DNA from 2 places in the Microbacterium plantarum genome. Region 2 is predicted to be linked to the other one. Evidence: predicted binding sites of a transcription regulator. Region 2 holds the regulator's gene; the other holds the start of a gene.
The links. The regulator LexA, encoded in region 2, represses DNA repair genes until DNA is damaged. The targets are predictions, from matches to a motif close to TCGAACANNTGTTCGA.
Positions count from the first base shown of each region.

Region 1: VC184_RS03180 (HNH endonuclease signature motif containing protein) is a predicted target of LexA. The motif match lies at 5,068-5,083, and genes of this name have one in related genera.

Region 1 is NZ_CP141117.1:670,111-677,495, forward strand. It holds gene VC184_RS03160 (FAD-binding protein) at 1-353, shown strand, start outside; gene VC184_RS03165 (FUSC family protein) at 367-1,437, opposite strand; gene VC184_RS03170 (L-serine ammonia-lyase) at 1,527-2,936, shown strand; gene VC184_RS03175 (Hsp20/alpha crystallin family protein) at 3,087-3,512, shown strand; gene VC184_RS03180 (HNH endonuclease signature motif containing protein) at 3,651-5,033, opposite strand; gene VC184_RS03185 (MarR family winged helix-turn-helix transcriptional regulator) at 5,171-5,602, opposite strand; gene VC184_RS03190 (DUF2207 domain-containing protein) at 5,638-7,385, shown strand, end outside.
Region 2 is NZ_CP141117.1:1,025,253-1,032,637, forward strand. It holds gene dapF (diaminopimelate epimerase) at 1-664, shown strand, start outside; gene VC184_RS04850 (class I SAM-dependent methyltransferase) at 701-1,342, opposite strand; gene hflX (GTPase HflX) at 1,617-2,945, shown strand; gene VC184_RS04860 (prolyl oligopeptidase family serine peptidase) at 3,044-4,972, opposite strand; gene lexA (transcriptional repressor LexA) at 5,074-5,739, opposite strand; gene VC184_RS04870 (LysM peptidoglycan-binding domain-containing protein) at 5,996-6,355, shown strand; gene VC184_RS04875 (histidinol-phosphate transaminase) at 6,427-7,385, shown strand, end outside.

The DNA of each region.
Region 1 (7,385 bases), 360 kb from region 2:
TCGCCGCCGTCCGCTCGATCGCCGACCGGGTAGAGCCCGCCCTCCTCGTCACGGAGCTGCGCACCGTCGCCGCCGATGACCTCTGGCTCTCTCCCGGGTTCGGACGTGACAGCGTGTGCATCCATTTCACCTGGAAGAACGAGCCGGATGCCGTGCGCACGGCCATCTCGCACGTGGAGCGGGCGCTCGCCCCCTTCGATCCGCGCCCGCACTGGGGCAAGGTCTTCTCGATGCCCATCAGCGGATCGCTGCCGCACCTGGATGACTTCCGGGAGCTCGTGGCGCGCGTCGACCCGACGGGGAAGTTCTCGGGCCCCTACCTCGAGCGGGTACTGGGCATCCCCGCGCGCTGAGGAGCCCCGCGGCTCAGGTGAAGGGTCGCGAGGCGTCGATGATGCGGCTGAGGTCGACGGCGGTCCGCGTCCACGGTGAGATGCGCCCGTCGTTGCGGGCGGGAACCGTCTCGACGACGCGGGCGAGCGCCTTCTCGGCATCCTCGACCGTGGTCGCGGCGGCGGGGTCGCCCAGAGGGCGAGCCACGGCTCGGGCGGTCGCACGGACAGCCTCGGCGAGTGCGGCACGCGGGGGCGCGGCATCCGGTGTGAGGGGCAGCCCGTCGATGCCGTCGGCCAGCTCGATCGTCTGGCGGACGGTGTTCTCGAGGGCGCGCAATCGGCGGTTGTTCTCCGTCTCGATGCCCCGTCGGCGACGGGCGAGCGGATGCGCTTTGCGGCTGCGTGCGGCCTCGCGGACGTCGGTCGACACGGCGTCGAGGATCTCCTCGAGATAGCGCTGACCGGCCTCGTCGGCCGGTTCGCCGTCGGCGATCGAGGTCGCGAGCATCTCGAGCCGGTCCGATACGGCGTCGCGCAGCTGCGACAGGCGTGTGGAGGCGCGGCGGAGGTAGAGGGGCGGAATGATGGCGAGATTGACGGCGACGCCGATGACGACGCCGAACGCCATCGTGACGAGGTACGACACCGAGAAGCCGCCCGCGTCGTTCGCCCCGAGCAGCAGTACGAACAGGGCGGCGATGGCGATCCAGTCTCGGCCGGTGCCGAGCGCTCGGATGCCGCCGACGGCGACGCCGACGCCGACGACGATCGCCACACCCACGATGCGGGGGCTGGGGCCCGACACGAACCACAGGCCCACCAGGCCGATCGCGATGCCGATCGCCAGGCCGCCGACCGCCTGCAGGCCGGCCTTGGCCGAGTCGGCGATCGTCGGATACATGCTCACGAGCACGCCGAGCGGAGCGTAGTAGGAGTACTCGTCGTGCGCGAAAGGTACGTACGGCGCGAGATACCAGGCGATCGCAGCGGCGAGGGCCGCCTTGCCGGCGAGCAGCAGACGAGAGAGCGCGAAGGCCTCTCCGCCCGCGGTCCGCGCCGCGGCTTTCAGCGAGACAAGGCGGGGATGGGGTACGGCGGTCATCAATCGCGACGATAGGCGTACAGCGCGCCCGACAGCAGCCCCTTGACGCCGCCGGGCCCGTACGGCAGATGCTGGCGTAGCCTGGGCGAGTGAGCGCTTACGTCTCGGCGTTCGAGCTGTTCTCCATCGGTGTAGGACCCTCGAGCTCCCACACGGTCGGCCCGTTGCGTGCTGCCCGTGCTTTCGTCGTCAGGCTGGAGGCCGCGGGGCGGCTTCCCGAGGTCGCACGGGTCGGCTGCGTGCTGTACGGGTCGCTCGGAGCGACCGGGATCGGGCACGGCACGCCCGACGCCGTGGTCGCAGGGCTACAGGGTCATGCGCCCGAGACCGTCGATCCCGACGTGGTTCGCGGCGCGTGGACCGAATGGGTCGACGGGTCGCCCCTGGTGCTCGCGGGGTGGCACGCGGTGCCGTTCTCGCGGAGCGACGTGACCTTCGAACCGCGGACGCGGCTTCCGGAGCATCCCAACGCGATGACCCTGAGCGCGTGGGACGCCGCGGGCGATCTCGTCGCGTCGGAAACGTATCTCTCGGTCGGGGGCGGCTTCATCCGACGCGCAGGCGAAGCCGCCGAGGCGGGCGGACGGCGCGGAGGTTCGGGCGCTGTCGCCTGGCCGTACCGCTTCAGCACCGCGGCGGAGCTGCTCGAGCTGTGCGAGCGCGAGCAGATGAGCATCGCCGGCCTCGCGCGCCGCAACGAGGAGGCACTCCGGCCGGAGGCCGAGGTCGCTGCCGGCCTCGACGCGATCTGGGATGCCATGGCGGGGTGCGTCGAGGCGGGGCTTCGAGCCGACGGCACCTTGCCGGGGATGCTGCGCGTGCGGCGCCGGGCGGGGGCGATGCGGGCGCAGCTCGAACAGGCGGAGGCGGCGGGTGGGCGTGAGCTGCCGGGGGAGTGGCTCGGTGCTTTCGCGCTCGCCGTCAACGAGGAGAACGCGTCGGGTGGACGCGTGGTCACCGCGCCCACCAACGGTGCCGCAGGAATCCTTCCGGCGGTGGCTATGTACTGGTGGCGGTTCGCGGCGAAGTCGCGGCTCGCGTCGGAGGATCTGGATCGGCGCCGCGGCATCAGGCGGTTCCTGTTGACCGCGACGGCGCTGGGGTCGCTGTTCAAGGCGAACGCGTCCATCTCGGGTGCGGAGGGCGGCTGCCAGGCCGAGGTCGGATCTGCGTGCGCAATGGCTGCGGGAGGCCTGACGGCGGTCATGGGCGGCAACAGCGCGCAGATCGAGAATGCGGCGGAGATCGCGATGGAGCACCACCTCGGGCTCACGTGCGACCCGGTCGGTGGCCTCGTGCAGATCCCGTGCATCGAGCGCAACGCGATCGCGGCGTCGACGGCGGTCACCGCGGCGCGACTCGCGTTGCGGGGTGACGGGCAGCATTACGTGTCGCTGGATGCCGTCGTCGAGACGATGCGCCAGACCGGGATCGACATGTCGCACAAGTACAAGGAGACGAGCGAGGGCGGTCTCGCCGTGAACGTCGTCGAGTGCTGAGAGGCCCTCCCGCGCCCCGTCTTCGGGGCGCTGTTCGCTGTGCGAGAACCCTTGGCACTCGATGGGGGAGAGTGCTAATCTGGATGCAGTTGAGCCGAGACGGCTCAACTTTCAGATCTCAACACGAAGCATCAGAGAAGGGAAAGATCGATGGCTACTTATGACCCGTTCCGCGACCTCGACCGCATCGCCTCGAGCCTCTTCGACACGCGCCGCGGCCCCCGTCGCATGCCGATGGACCTCTACCGTGACGGCGACCACTACGTGATGACCGCCGACCTGCCGGGCATCGACCCGGGCTCGGTCGACATCGACGTCGACGGCCAGCTGCTGACCATCCGCGCCGAGCGCACGCTCGCGAGCGGTGACGGAGTGAAGTGGATCACGCGCGAGCGTGAAGCCGCGAGCTTCCTGCGTCAGCTGAACCTCGGCCAGGGCGTCGACACGGAAGGCATCGCCGCGACCTACAACAACGGCGTCCTGACTGTGACCATCCCGGTCAGCGAGAAGGCCAAGCCGCGCAAGGTCGAGGTCACGACCGACGCAGCCGCGCCGGTGGTGCCGATCGAGAACTGATCGCGCAGATCCGCGTTCGCACGACGGGCGGCCGCAGCTCTTTCGGGGGCGGCGGCCGCCCTTTCGCGTATATCCCCCAGCGCCCGCGACCGATTCGAAGGCGCGCGATGCGCGCGCCCGACTGCGTGGCTGCAGCACTCAGAAGGGTGGCGGTTCGTCCGGCGGTGGTCCGCCGCGTGTCGCATCCGGTGGCGGGTCCGTGGTGGCGATGGTGAAGCAGACGGCCGGTATGGGTACGTCTTCGCGGTAGACCCGGCCGAGGGGTGAGGTCCATTCCAGGACCCCGCCGCCGACCTGCCTGACCTCCCACTTCGTGAATTGCTTCATCGAGTGGTGTCGTTGGCAGAGGTGGGCGAGGTTGAAGATGTGGGTGTGCCCGCCGAGGGCGTGATCGATCGTGTGGTCGAGCTCGCAGCGGATCGCGGCTCTGCGGCATCCGGGGAACCGGCAGTGCTGGTCGCGCGCCATCAGGAGCTTCTTCATCGACGCCGTGGGCCGGTAGGTGTCGATCTCGACCGGGGTGCGGGTGACGGGGTCGATGAAGAGCCGGTCCCACTCGCTGACCTGCCCGGCGAGCTCGCGTGCCGTATCCGCATCGATCAGCGCGCCCCCGACGGCTTCGGCCGGGTTCTCGTCACGCCCCATCAACGTCTCGGCGGTGACCGCCACCTGAACCCGCGCGCGGATCGCCCCGAGCCCACCAGCCCGGTCGATCCCATACGTCGGGTCAACGACCGGCGCCCCGCCGAGCACCAGGTCGCCGAGGATGTCGGCGCGCAGCTGATCCATCGTCCTCGTGTCGGCGGGCTTACCCGACCCAGCGGCATCCGCCCCGGCACCTTCCGCCCCGTCGCCCTCCGCCCGGGCGTCCTTCACGGACTGCCCCATCTGCGTCAGCCGGTCGAGCATCCCGGCGGCGATGACCGTCGGAAGGTTCGCGACGAGATTCGACATCCCATCCGACCCGTGGAACACCCGTACGCACCGCTCCGCCGCCGCGGTCTTGTGCCGGTCGGTGAACGTCTGCGGGTGAAGCCGGGCTGCCAACGCATCCAGCGCACCCCGCACCCGCGACGGCACGTCCCGCTCGCACACCGCGATCGCGGCTTCCGCGAACGAATCCCGCACCTCATTCGGAAGCCCCGCACCGACCCGCACGACCACATTCACGTGGCCACGTTCGATCCGCCGCTGCACCCACGCCTCGAACACCGCGGGATAGTCGTCGATGACGGTCATCGCATGGTCGATCTCACCCTGCAGCCGCCGATCCGTCAACCGCGCCATCCCGGCCGCTTCGGCCGCGACTGAACGCAACTCCATGTCCGACGCCATACCCCGCACCCCGTCGCGGCGCGCGTCGTGCAGGGCGGCGTGACCCAGGTCGGCCAGCGCCCGGGTGCGAGCGATGTCAGCGGCGTGAGAGAGGTCAAGGGCCTCCGCGTACCTCGCAAAAGCGAGCGCTTGCGACGGCGTGACCTCGTCGCGTCGCGCCTCGCTTCCCCCGTCACTCGCCGTCATGTTCCCATTGTGACAGCGGGGTACGACATTCGAGTCGAACACATGTTCGGTTATCGAAAGTCAGGGCACCGTCCCGCCGGGGGAGGAATCGACATCGCGAGACGCCGCGCGACCCGCAACTCCGCTCCGCGCGGTCGTCAGGACAGACGTCGCAGCTTCGTCGTCAGCTGCTCGAGCTGCTCGAGCTCTTCGGTCGACAGCACCGACATCCGTTCGGCGATGGAGCGGCCGTGGGCGGCGGCGAGTCGACGAAACGCCGACAGCCCCTCCGGCGTCGCCGTGAGCATTGCGCCGCGGCCATCCGTCGGGTCGCCGCACTTGGTGATGAGGCCGCGCGCGACCATCCGATCGACCAGGCGCGAGACGCTCGGCTGGCTGATGAGCATGTTCGCGGTGACGTCTCGCAGGCGAGCGCGATGGCCCGTGCCTCGCGCGACCGTCAGGAGCACGTCGTACTCGGCCTGGGTCAGCTCATCGCCGGCGAAGTCATTGCTGATGTCGTCGAAGATCTCGTGCTGCGCGCGGAAGAGGCTCTCCCACGCGGCAACGGCGCGACGACGATCGTTCATGGCGACAACTTTACTGCCCGCCTAAGCTGGTCGGCATGATGCGTCGCACCCGGGCGGCACTCGCGATCGTGGTCCTCGTGCTGATCACGGGCCTTTTCGGGCTGGCGGTCCCTGCCGCGGCATCCGCCGACGAATCCGCCGATCTCGACGCCTTCGTCTTCGATTCGCTCGCCGTGGACTACACCCTCAGCCGCGACGAGGACGGCATGGCCAGGATGCGGGTCGTCGAGACCTTCGTCGCCGATTTCCCCCAGTCCGATCAGAACCGGGGCATGCGCCGCCTTCTGCCCGAGACCTACAACGGGCAGCCGCTGCATCCGGAACTCATCTCGGTCACCGACGAGAACGGCGATGCCCGTCCCGTCGAGACCGACAGCGAGGACGGCACCCTCGGCATCCTGACGCGCGGGCCCGAGTACCTGCACGGGCCGAACACCTTCGTCTTCACCTACGACCTCGAGAATGTCGTGTGGGACTTCCCGGACACCGGGCTCGAGTTCTACTGGGACGTCAACGGCACCGACTGGAATCAGCCGTTCCGGCAGGTGACGGCCACCTTGCGGGTCGACCCCGCTATCGCGGACGCCCTCGCCGGCCGGCAGGCCTGCTATGTCGGCGAGCAGGACAGCACCACGCCGTGTCCCGAGATCGTCGCCTCACCGGACGGAACCGCGATCGCCGCCTCGGCGACCGACCTCGCGCCGCACGAGACGCTCACTTTCGCCGTCGGGTTCGAGGAGGGCACGTTCGAGGTGTACGACACCGGGTTCCTAGCGTCGCCGCTCGGATGGCTCCAGTCCGGGTCGACGGCGCTGCTCGCCGGCGCCACCGGCTGGGCGCTGCGCAATCGCCGGCGGTACCTCCGCGACGAGCCCGGGCGCCCGACGGTCATCGCCGAGTACGCGCCACCGCGCCGCATCGATGCGATCGACGCGGCGGTGCTGTTGCAGAAGACGTCGAAGGCGATTCCCGCCGAGGTCCTCGAGCTGGCGCTGGTGGGCGCCATCCGCATCGTCGACGATGGGAAGAGCCGCTGGGGACGTGCGAAGCTGCAGGCGGAGCTCGTCGACCCTCGGGCCGCAGATGAGAACGGGCGCAGACTCCTGCGCGGCATGTTCCCGCATCACCGTCGTGGCGAGGTCTACCGCTTCGGCTCCTCCGACACCCGGCTGTCCACCGAGACCCAGCGGGCGCTGAAGATGGCCAAAGACAGTCTCCGCGGTCGCGGCATGTACAAGCCTGTGCCGGCGGGAGTGCGTGGCTGGCCCGTCGCCGCATGGGCCATCGCGGCGGGTCTGGTCATCCTGTTCGGTGCGCTCGCGCTGAACGCTCACGTCCACCCCGCACTGCCCATCGTCGGCATCGTTCTGGCGACGGCGTCGTTCCTGGTGGTCGTCTTCGCGGTCGCCGGTGAGCCGCTGTCGGACACGGGGGCGGAGATCCGCGACCACCTGCGCGGGCTGGACCTCTTCATCCGGTGGGCCGAAGCCGACCGCATCCGGATGCTGCAGTCGCCGACCGGCGCTGAGCGCGAGCCGGTCGCAACGGACGACCCCCGGGAGACGCTCCGGATCTACGAGCGACTGCTGCCGTACGCCGTGCTGTTCGGCCGCGAGAAGGAGTGGGCTGCGCACCTGACGGCGCTCTACGGCGACGCGGGCATCGCGACGCCGGGGTGGTACGTGGGAACGGCGGCGTTCGATGCGTCATCGTTCGCGGCAGGTATCGGCACGCTGTCGTCGGCGGCATCGTCGTCGTCGTCGACCGCGGGCGGGTCGAGCGG
Region 2 (7,385 bases):
GTGGTTCATGGACTACCGCAACGCCGACGGCTCGAAGGCCGAGATGTGCGGCAACGGAACGCGGGTCTTCGCGCGCTACCTCGCCGACGCCGGCCTCGCCTCGATCGATGCCGGCCTCCGCATCGGCACGCGTGCCGGAGTGAAGACGATCACCCGGGTCGACAACGGCTTCGAGGTCGACCTCGGAACCTGGCGGGCCGAAGACGGCGACGTTCTCGTCCGCGCACGCGGGCTCGGCGTCGCCCGCCCCGGGCAGGGGATCGACGTCGGCAACCCCCACGTCGTCGTGGCGCTCGCCGGGGAGGATGAACTCGAGGGCGTCGACCTGACGGTACAGCCCACCCTCGAGCCTCGTCCGTCCGCCGGCGCGAACGTCGAGTTCGTCGTTCCGGCCGAGCCGCTCGTTCAGAACGGTGTCGGGGCCATCCGGATGCGCGTCCACGAGCGCGGCGTGGGAGAGACCCTGTCGTGCGGCACCGGGGTCGCGGCATCCGCTCTGGCCGTGCGTCACTGGGCCGGGGCTGCGGCACCCGACCGCTGGACCGTCGACGTGCCGGGCGGAACGCTGGGCGTGCGCATCGTGCGGCAGGCCGATGGCGAGCACGTGCTGCTCTCGGGCCCCGCGACGCTGGTCTTCTCGGGGCAGGTCACCCTCGCCGACTGATCCGAGCGCCGCGGCATCCGGACGTCCGGCCGCCGGTCAGGGCAGTTCGATCGCGCCCGTCGGGGGAGTGCCGTGCCGGCGCACCCGAAGCACGCGGAAACCGCGTCCGGTCGCGGCGCGCGAGACGCCGTAGCCGTCGTCGAACGTCGCGGCCAGCCAGCGCTGGAGGGAATCCGAACCGAGGTTGCGCTGCACGACGAGCCACGCGTCGCTTCGTTCAGCCAGACGGGGTATCCAGCGCTGCAGCATCCCGTGGAGCTCGTTCTTGCCCACGCGGATCGGCGGGTTGGAGCGGATGGTCCGGAATACGACGTCGTCGGGAACATCGTCGGGCAGGACGGCGTTGACGTTACCGAGTCCCAGATCAGCGGCGTTGCGTCGCACCAGGTCGAGAGCCCGTTCGTTGACATCGACGGCCCACACCGTGGCGTGAGGCGACTCCAGAGCCAGCGACAGCGAGATCGGCCCCCAGCCGCAGCCGAGGTCGAGGAAATCCCCACCGGACGGTGCCGGCGGAGTATTGGCCAGAAGAACCCCTGTACCCGAATCCACGTGGTCAGGGCTGAACACCCCGCCCGCGGTCGTGACCTCGACGGCGTGACCCGCGAGGGTCACGCGGATACGGCGGAGGTTCTGTTCGCTGGACGGGGACGCGCTGAAGTAATGATCGCTCCCCATGCATCCGAGCGTATCGGAGCCGGACGTACCGGCGGGAGACTAGAATTCACGGATGCCCGGGCACGGGCATCCCGGGAAGAGAGTTATGACGCATATCACCACCCCCGACGGCGACGGCGACATCGCGGTGGACCCGGTCGATCGCGTGCTCGCGAGCGCGGAGACGCGCTCGTCGATCCGCGTCTTCGGCGGCGCGCAGGCGCTGCAGGATGAGTCGACGGTGTCGTACGGAGACACCGACGGCGACCAGTGGGATCGCGAGGAGCGCGCGGCGCTGCGCCGTGTCCCCGGTCTGTCCACAGAGCTCGAGGACGTCACCGAGGTCGAGTACCGACAGCTGCGACTCGAGAACGTCGTGCTCGTCGGCGTGTATCCCCAGGGGTCGCACGAGGACGCGGAGAACTCGCTGCGCGAGCTCGCGGCCCTGGCCGAGACCGCCGGTGCGGTCGTGCTCGACGGCGTTCTGCAGCGGCGACCGCATCCTGACCCCGCCACCTACATCGGACGCGGCAAGGCAGCCGAGCTGCGCGACCTCGTCGCCGCCGTCGGTGCCGACACCGTGATCGCCGACACCGAGCTGGCACCGAGCCAGCGGCGCGCCCTGGAGGATGTCGCGAAGGTCAAGGTCATCGACCGCACCACGGTCATCCTCGACATCTTCAGCCAGCACGCCAAGAGTCGTGAGGGCAAGGCCCAGGTCGAGCTCGCACAGCTCGAGTACCTCCTGCCGCGTCTGCGCGGATGGGGCGAGTCGATGAGCCGCCAGGCCGGTGGCCAGGTCGGCGCGGGCGGTGCGGGCATGGGCTCGCGCGGTCCCGGTGAGACGAAGATCGAGCTCGATCGGCGCCGCATCCGCACCCGCATGGCGCAGCTGCGCAAGCAGATCCGCGAGTTCGCGCCGTCGCGCGAGGCGAAGCGCGCCGAGCGTCGGCGCAACACGATCCCCTCGGTGGCGATCGCCGGTTACACCAACGCCGGCAAGTCGAGTCTGCTGAACCGGCTGACGAGCGCGGGTGTCCTGGTCGAGAACGCTCTGTTCGCGACGCTGGATGCCACGGTGCGTCGGGCCGAGGCCGCCGACGGGCGCGTGTTCACGCTCACCGACACCGTCGGCTTCGTCCGCAATCTCCCGCACCAGCTCGTCGAGGCGTTCCGGTCCACGCTCGAGGAGGTCTCGGGCGCGGACGTCATCGTCCACGTCGTCGACGGCTCGCATCCCGACCCCGCCGCGCAGCTCGCGACCGTCCGCGACGTGATGGGCGACGTGGGCGCTCGCGCCACCCGCGAGCTCGTCGTCTTCAACAAGGCCGACCTCGTCGACGACGATGCGCGGCTGCTGCTGCGCGGGCTCGAGCCGACGGCCCACTTCGTGTCGTCGCGCACGGGTGAGGGCATCGACGAGTTGCGCGCCGCGATCGAGGATGCGCTGCCGCTGCCGGCGGTGGAGGTGCGCGCTCTCGTGCCGTACGACCGTGGCGACCTGATCTCGGCCGTGCACGAGAGCGGCCACATCGTCGCCACCTCGCACGAGGAGGACGGCACGGCCGTGCACGCGCACGTCTCCGAGCGTCTCGCGGCTGAGCTCGCGCCCTACGCCGTCTGAGCCCGCGGTCGGCGATACACCTGCAGGCTCGGCGGTGCTGGTGAGGCCTTCCGCATCCGCGGCCTGACAGGCGTATCAGCGCCAGGCGGTCGCCGGGCTCAGTCGAGCTCGATCGGCGCGACGCCGGGCGTGTCGAAACCGAACACCTGACCGAGGAACGCCAGCTCGCTCTCCAGAGCGTTCACGATCGTCTCGGTCCGTCGGAACCCGTGCCCCTCGCCCGCGTACAGGACATAGGCGTGGGGCACGCCCTGCGCGACGAGTGCGTCGCGGATGGCCTCGGCCTGCGCCGGCGGCACGACCGCGTCCTCGTCGCCCTGGAGAAGCAGCAGCGGCACGCGGAACCCCTCGGCGTGGCTCAGCGGCGAGCGCTCGATGTACACGTGCTCCGCTTCGGGAAGGGGACCGATCAGGCCGTCGAGGTAGCGCGCCTCGAAGTCGTGGGTCTCGGCCGCGAGGGCGCGGGCATCGCCGACGCCGTAGCGCGAGACGCCCGCGCCGAACACGTCCGTGCCGACGAGCGCCGCCAACACGGTCCAGCCACCGGCCGACCCGCCCTCGATCGCGAGCCGTGACGCATCGGCGAGTCCGTCGGCGGCGAGGCCGCGTGCCGCCGCCGCGACGTCATCGACGTCGACGACGCCCCACTGGCCCTTCAGCCGTTCACGGTACGACCGGCCGTACCCGGTCGACCCGCCGTAGTTCACGTCGAGCACACCGATGCCTCGGCTGGTGAAGTAGGCCGCCTTGGCGTCGGCGGTGCCGCCCACGTGCGACGTCGGCCCGCCGTGCACCCAGACGAGGTACGGCGGCAGCTCGTCGGTCGGCGCCGTGACATCGGGGTTCGTCGGCGGATAGGCGAAGGCGTGCACCGGGCCGTGGGGACCCTCGGTGGTGATCTGACGGGCATGGGGGATCCATGCCTCGTCGATATCGGGGGTACCGCCGCGCACCGCTGTCGTCTCGCCGCTGTCGAGATCGACCAGCCAGAGCCCGCTCGCCCCGGGCATGGCGCCGCTCACGAGGGCGCGGCTGCCGCGGACGTCCTCGATCTGCAGTCGAGCGGTGGCGGGGAAGGGGAGAGGGATCGCGCCGCCGTCGCGGTCGACGATCACGAGCTGGTCCGAGCCGTGCGTGCGGACGGCCACGACGCGGCCGTCGTCGAGCGGCGCGTACCACCGGGTGCCGAGGACCCACAGGCCACCACCCGTGTCGGCGTCGGCGGGGGAGACCGCGACGGGTGCCGCGCCGGTCGCGGGGTCGACGCGATGGAGGTTCCAGCGCCCCGTCGGCTCGTCGAGCAGCAACAGCTGGCCGTCGGATGTCCATTCCGGCTGCAGCGCGGCCGTGCTGCCGCCGGCCACCTCGCGGACACGATCCGGGGCGTCGAGCTCGATGACACGGATGCGGGTGCGGTCCCAGGGCATGTCCGGGTGATCCCACGCCACCCACGCGAGCTGTGATCCGTCGGGTGACAGTGCCGGCTGAGCCACAAAGTCGCTGCCCCCGGCGAGCTCCGTCACTCCCGCTTCGTCGCCGCTCGCGGCGTTCTCATCGCTGCTCGCGCCGTCGATCCGCACGATGTGTCGTTCGGGAGTGCGCCCCGGGCGCTCGCGCTCGCGCACCGCGAGAAGCGCGCCGTGCTGCCAGCGGAGACCGCCGTAGTGGGTGCCGCTCTCCTCTGGGGTGAGCGCCTCGGGCTCGCCGCCCGGGCGGAGGCGTCGAATGCGCTGGTCCGACTTGTCGACGAAGAACAGCTCGCCGTCGTCGGACGCCGTCCAGGCGCCGCCGCCATACTCGTGCACACGCGATCGCGCGTTCCCGGGCGCGGGGAGGACGACCTCCACAGAATCGTCGCGGCGGCGGCGCATGACGGCGACGCGACCGGCCTCATCGGGAAGGGATTCGCCCCACCAGATCTCATCCCCGACAAAGCGCGCGCCGTCGAGGCGCAACGAGGACGCGCTGGCCCACGAGGCGGTCAGGGGGGAGGGCCAAGAACCGTACGGGAGTTGCTGCTGCGACATACCGTCACGCTACGCGAGCGGATCCGGGTCGTGCCGGACGACGGGAGGGGATGCCGCCGAGTCGCGGCATCCCCTCCCGCAGTTCCGTCGGTGCGGCGAGGTCAGACCGTGCGGAGGACGGCGACGACCTTGCCGAGGATGGTGGCGTCATCGCCGAGGATCGGCTCGAACGCCGAGTTGCGGGGGAGGAGCCAGGTGTGGCCGTCGCGCTGACGGAGCGTCTTGACGGTGGCCTCGCCGTCGAGCATGGCCGCGACGATCTCGCCGTTGTCGGCGGTCGCCTGTGCCCGCACGACGACCCAGTCGCCGTCGCAGATGGCGGCGTCGATCATGGAGTCGCCGACGACCTTGAGCATGAACAGCTCGCCCTTGCCGACGAGCTGACGCGGCAGGGGGAAGATCTCCTCGACCTGCTGGTCGGCGGTGATCGGGACGCCCGCCGCGATGCGGCCCACGAGCGGCACGAGGGCGGCGTCGCCGAGGGCGGGCGCGGCGTCGGCGGGGTTCTCGCCGGCCGTGCCGGGGAGGTCGATGAGGACCTCCATCGCGCGGGTCTTGCCGGGGTCGCGGCGGAGGTATCCGCTCAGCTCGAGCTGGTTCAGCTGGTGGGTGACGCTCGACAGCGACTTGAGGCCGACGGCGTCGCCGATCTCGCGCATGCTCGGCGGGTAGCCGTTGCGGGCGATCGCGTGCTGGATCACCTCGAGGATCGCGAGCTGCTTATCGCTCAGATTCTTGCGTCGTCGCGTCTGCGGCTTCTCGCTCATACCGCCGGTCTCCTGTCGTCGCGCCCCGTCCCCGACCCGATGTCGGAGGTTCATGGTGGGCTCTCGCTGTCGAAAAGGTAGCCCGATCCGACAGCGACATCACGGAACGCTCCGCGTGTCTCTTCGATCGGTCTCCGATTTCGGTGGGTGGTTGACACCACACAATATCGAAGATACGTTCGGAACCGAAGTTCGCACCCGTCTCTCCCGGCCGAGAGGCGGGAGCGAATCTTCCTACCGCTCCCGAGGAGATGTCATGACCACGATCGATGCCCGCTTCGCACCGGCCCCCCGCACCCGTCTGCGCCTGACGCGCCGTGGACGCCGCGTCATCGCAGCGATCGCCGCGCTTCCCGCCGTCGTCGCCGTCACCGCTGCCGTGCTCTCCGGCGGGGGAGCACTCGCGTCCAACGAGGCGGGCGCGCCCGAGGGGTCGTTCACGACGGTGACCGTCATGTCGGGCGAATCGCTCTGGTCGATCGCTGAAGAGGTGGCGCCGGCCGCCGACCCCCGTGACGTCGTCGACGCCATCATCCGGCTGAACGCCCTCGGCTCTGGTCAGCTCGAGGCAGGCCAGACACTCGCCATCCCCGCCGAGTACGACGCCGCGAGCTGAAGCCCGCCGTCTTCGGCGCAGAAGCTGGGGTGCGGCCACGCCGGACTCGGACGCGGCCTAGCATGGGTGGGATGAGCCCGAGTCTGGATGATCTGCCCCTCAGAGACGATCTGCGAGGCCTCACCCCGTACGGCGCCCCGCAGGCGCCGCTTCCGGTCGCGCTGAACGTCAACGAGAACACGCATCCCGTTCCCGAAGAGGTCGCAGACGACATCCTGGATGCCGTCGCCCGTGCCCTGCGCGACGTCAACCGCTATCCCGACCGCGAGTTCACGCACCTCCGCGAGTCCTTCGCCGAGTACCTCGGTCACGGCCTCACCCCCGATCGCATCTGGGCCGCGAACGGATCGAACGAGGTGCTGCAGCACCTGCTCCAGGCCTTCGGCGGCCCGGGGCGCACCGCCATGGGCTTCGGCCCCACGTACTCGATGTACCCGCTGCTGACGCGAGCCACCGGCGCGCAGTACGTCGCGGGCACGCGCGGCCCCGACTTCACGCTCGACCCGGCCTCCGCCGCGGCACAAGTCTCCGAACTACGCCCCGACGTCGTCTTCCTCTGCGCGCCCAACAACCCGACCGGCACGCCGCTCGGTCTCGACGTCATCGAGGCGGTGTACGACGCCACCGACGGAATCGTGATCGTCGACGAGGCCTATCAGGAGTTCGCGCCGCGCGAGAGCCCCTCCGCGCTGACGCTGCTCGGCGAGCGGGAGCGCCTGGTCGTCTCGCGCACGATGAGCAAGGCGTTCGCCTTCGCCGGTGCGCGCGTCGGCTATCTCGCCGCCGACGCGACCCTCATCGACGCTCTGCGTCTTGTCCGCCTGCCGTACCACCTCAGCGCCCTCACGCAGGCGGCCGCGACAGCCGCGCTGTCGCACTCGTCGACGATGCTCCGGATGGTGGACGAGATCGTCGCGCAGCGCGATCGGATGTCGGCGACGCTCGATGCCCTCGGGTACCACGCCTACGAGAGCTGGACGAACTTCGTCCTGTTCGACGGGGTCGACGACCCGCGCGCCACCTGGCAGGC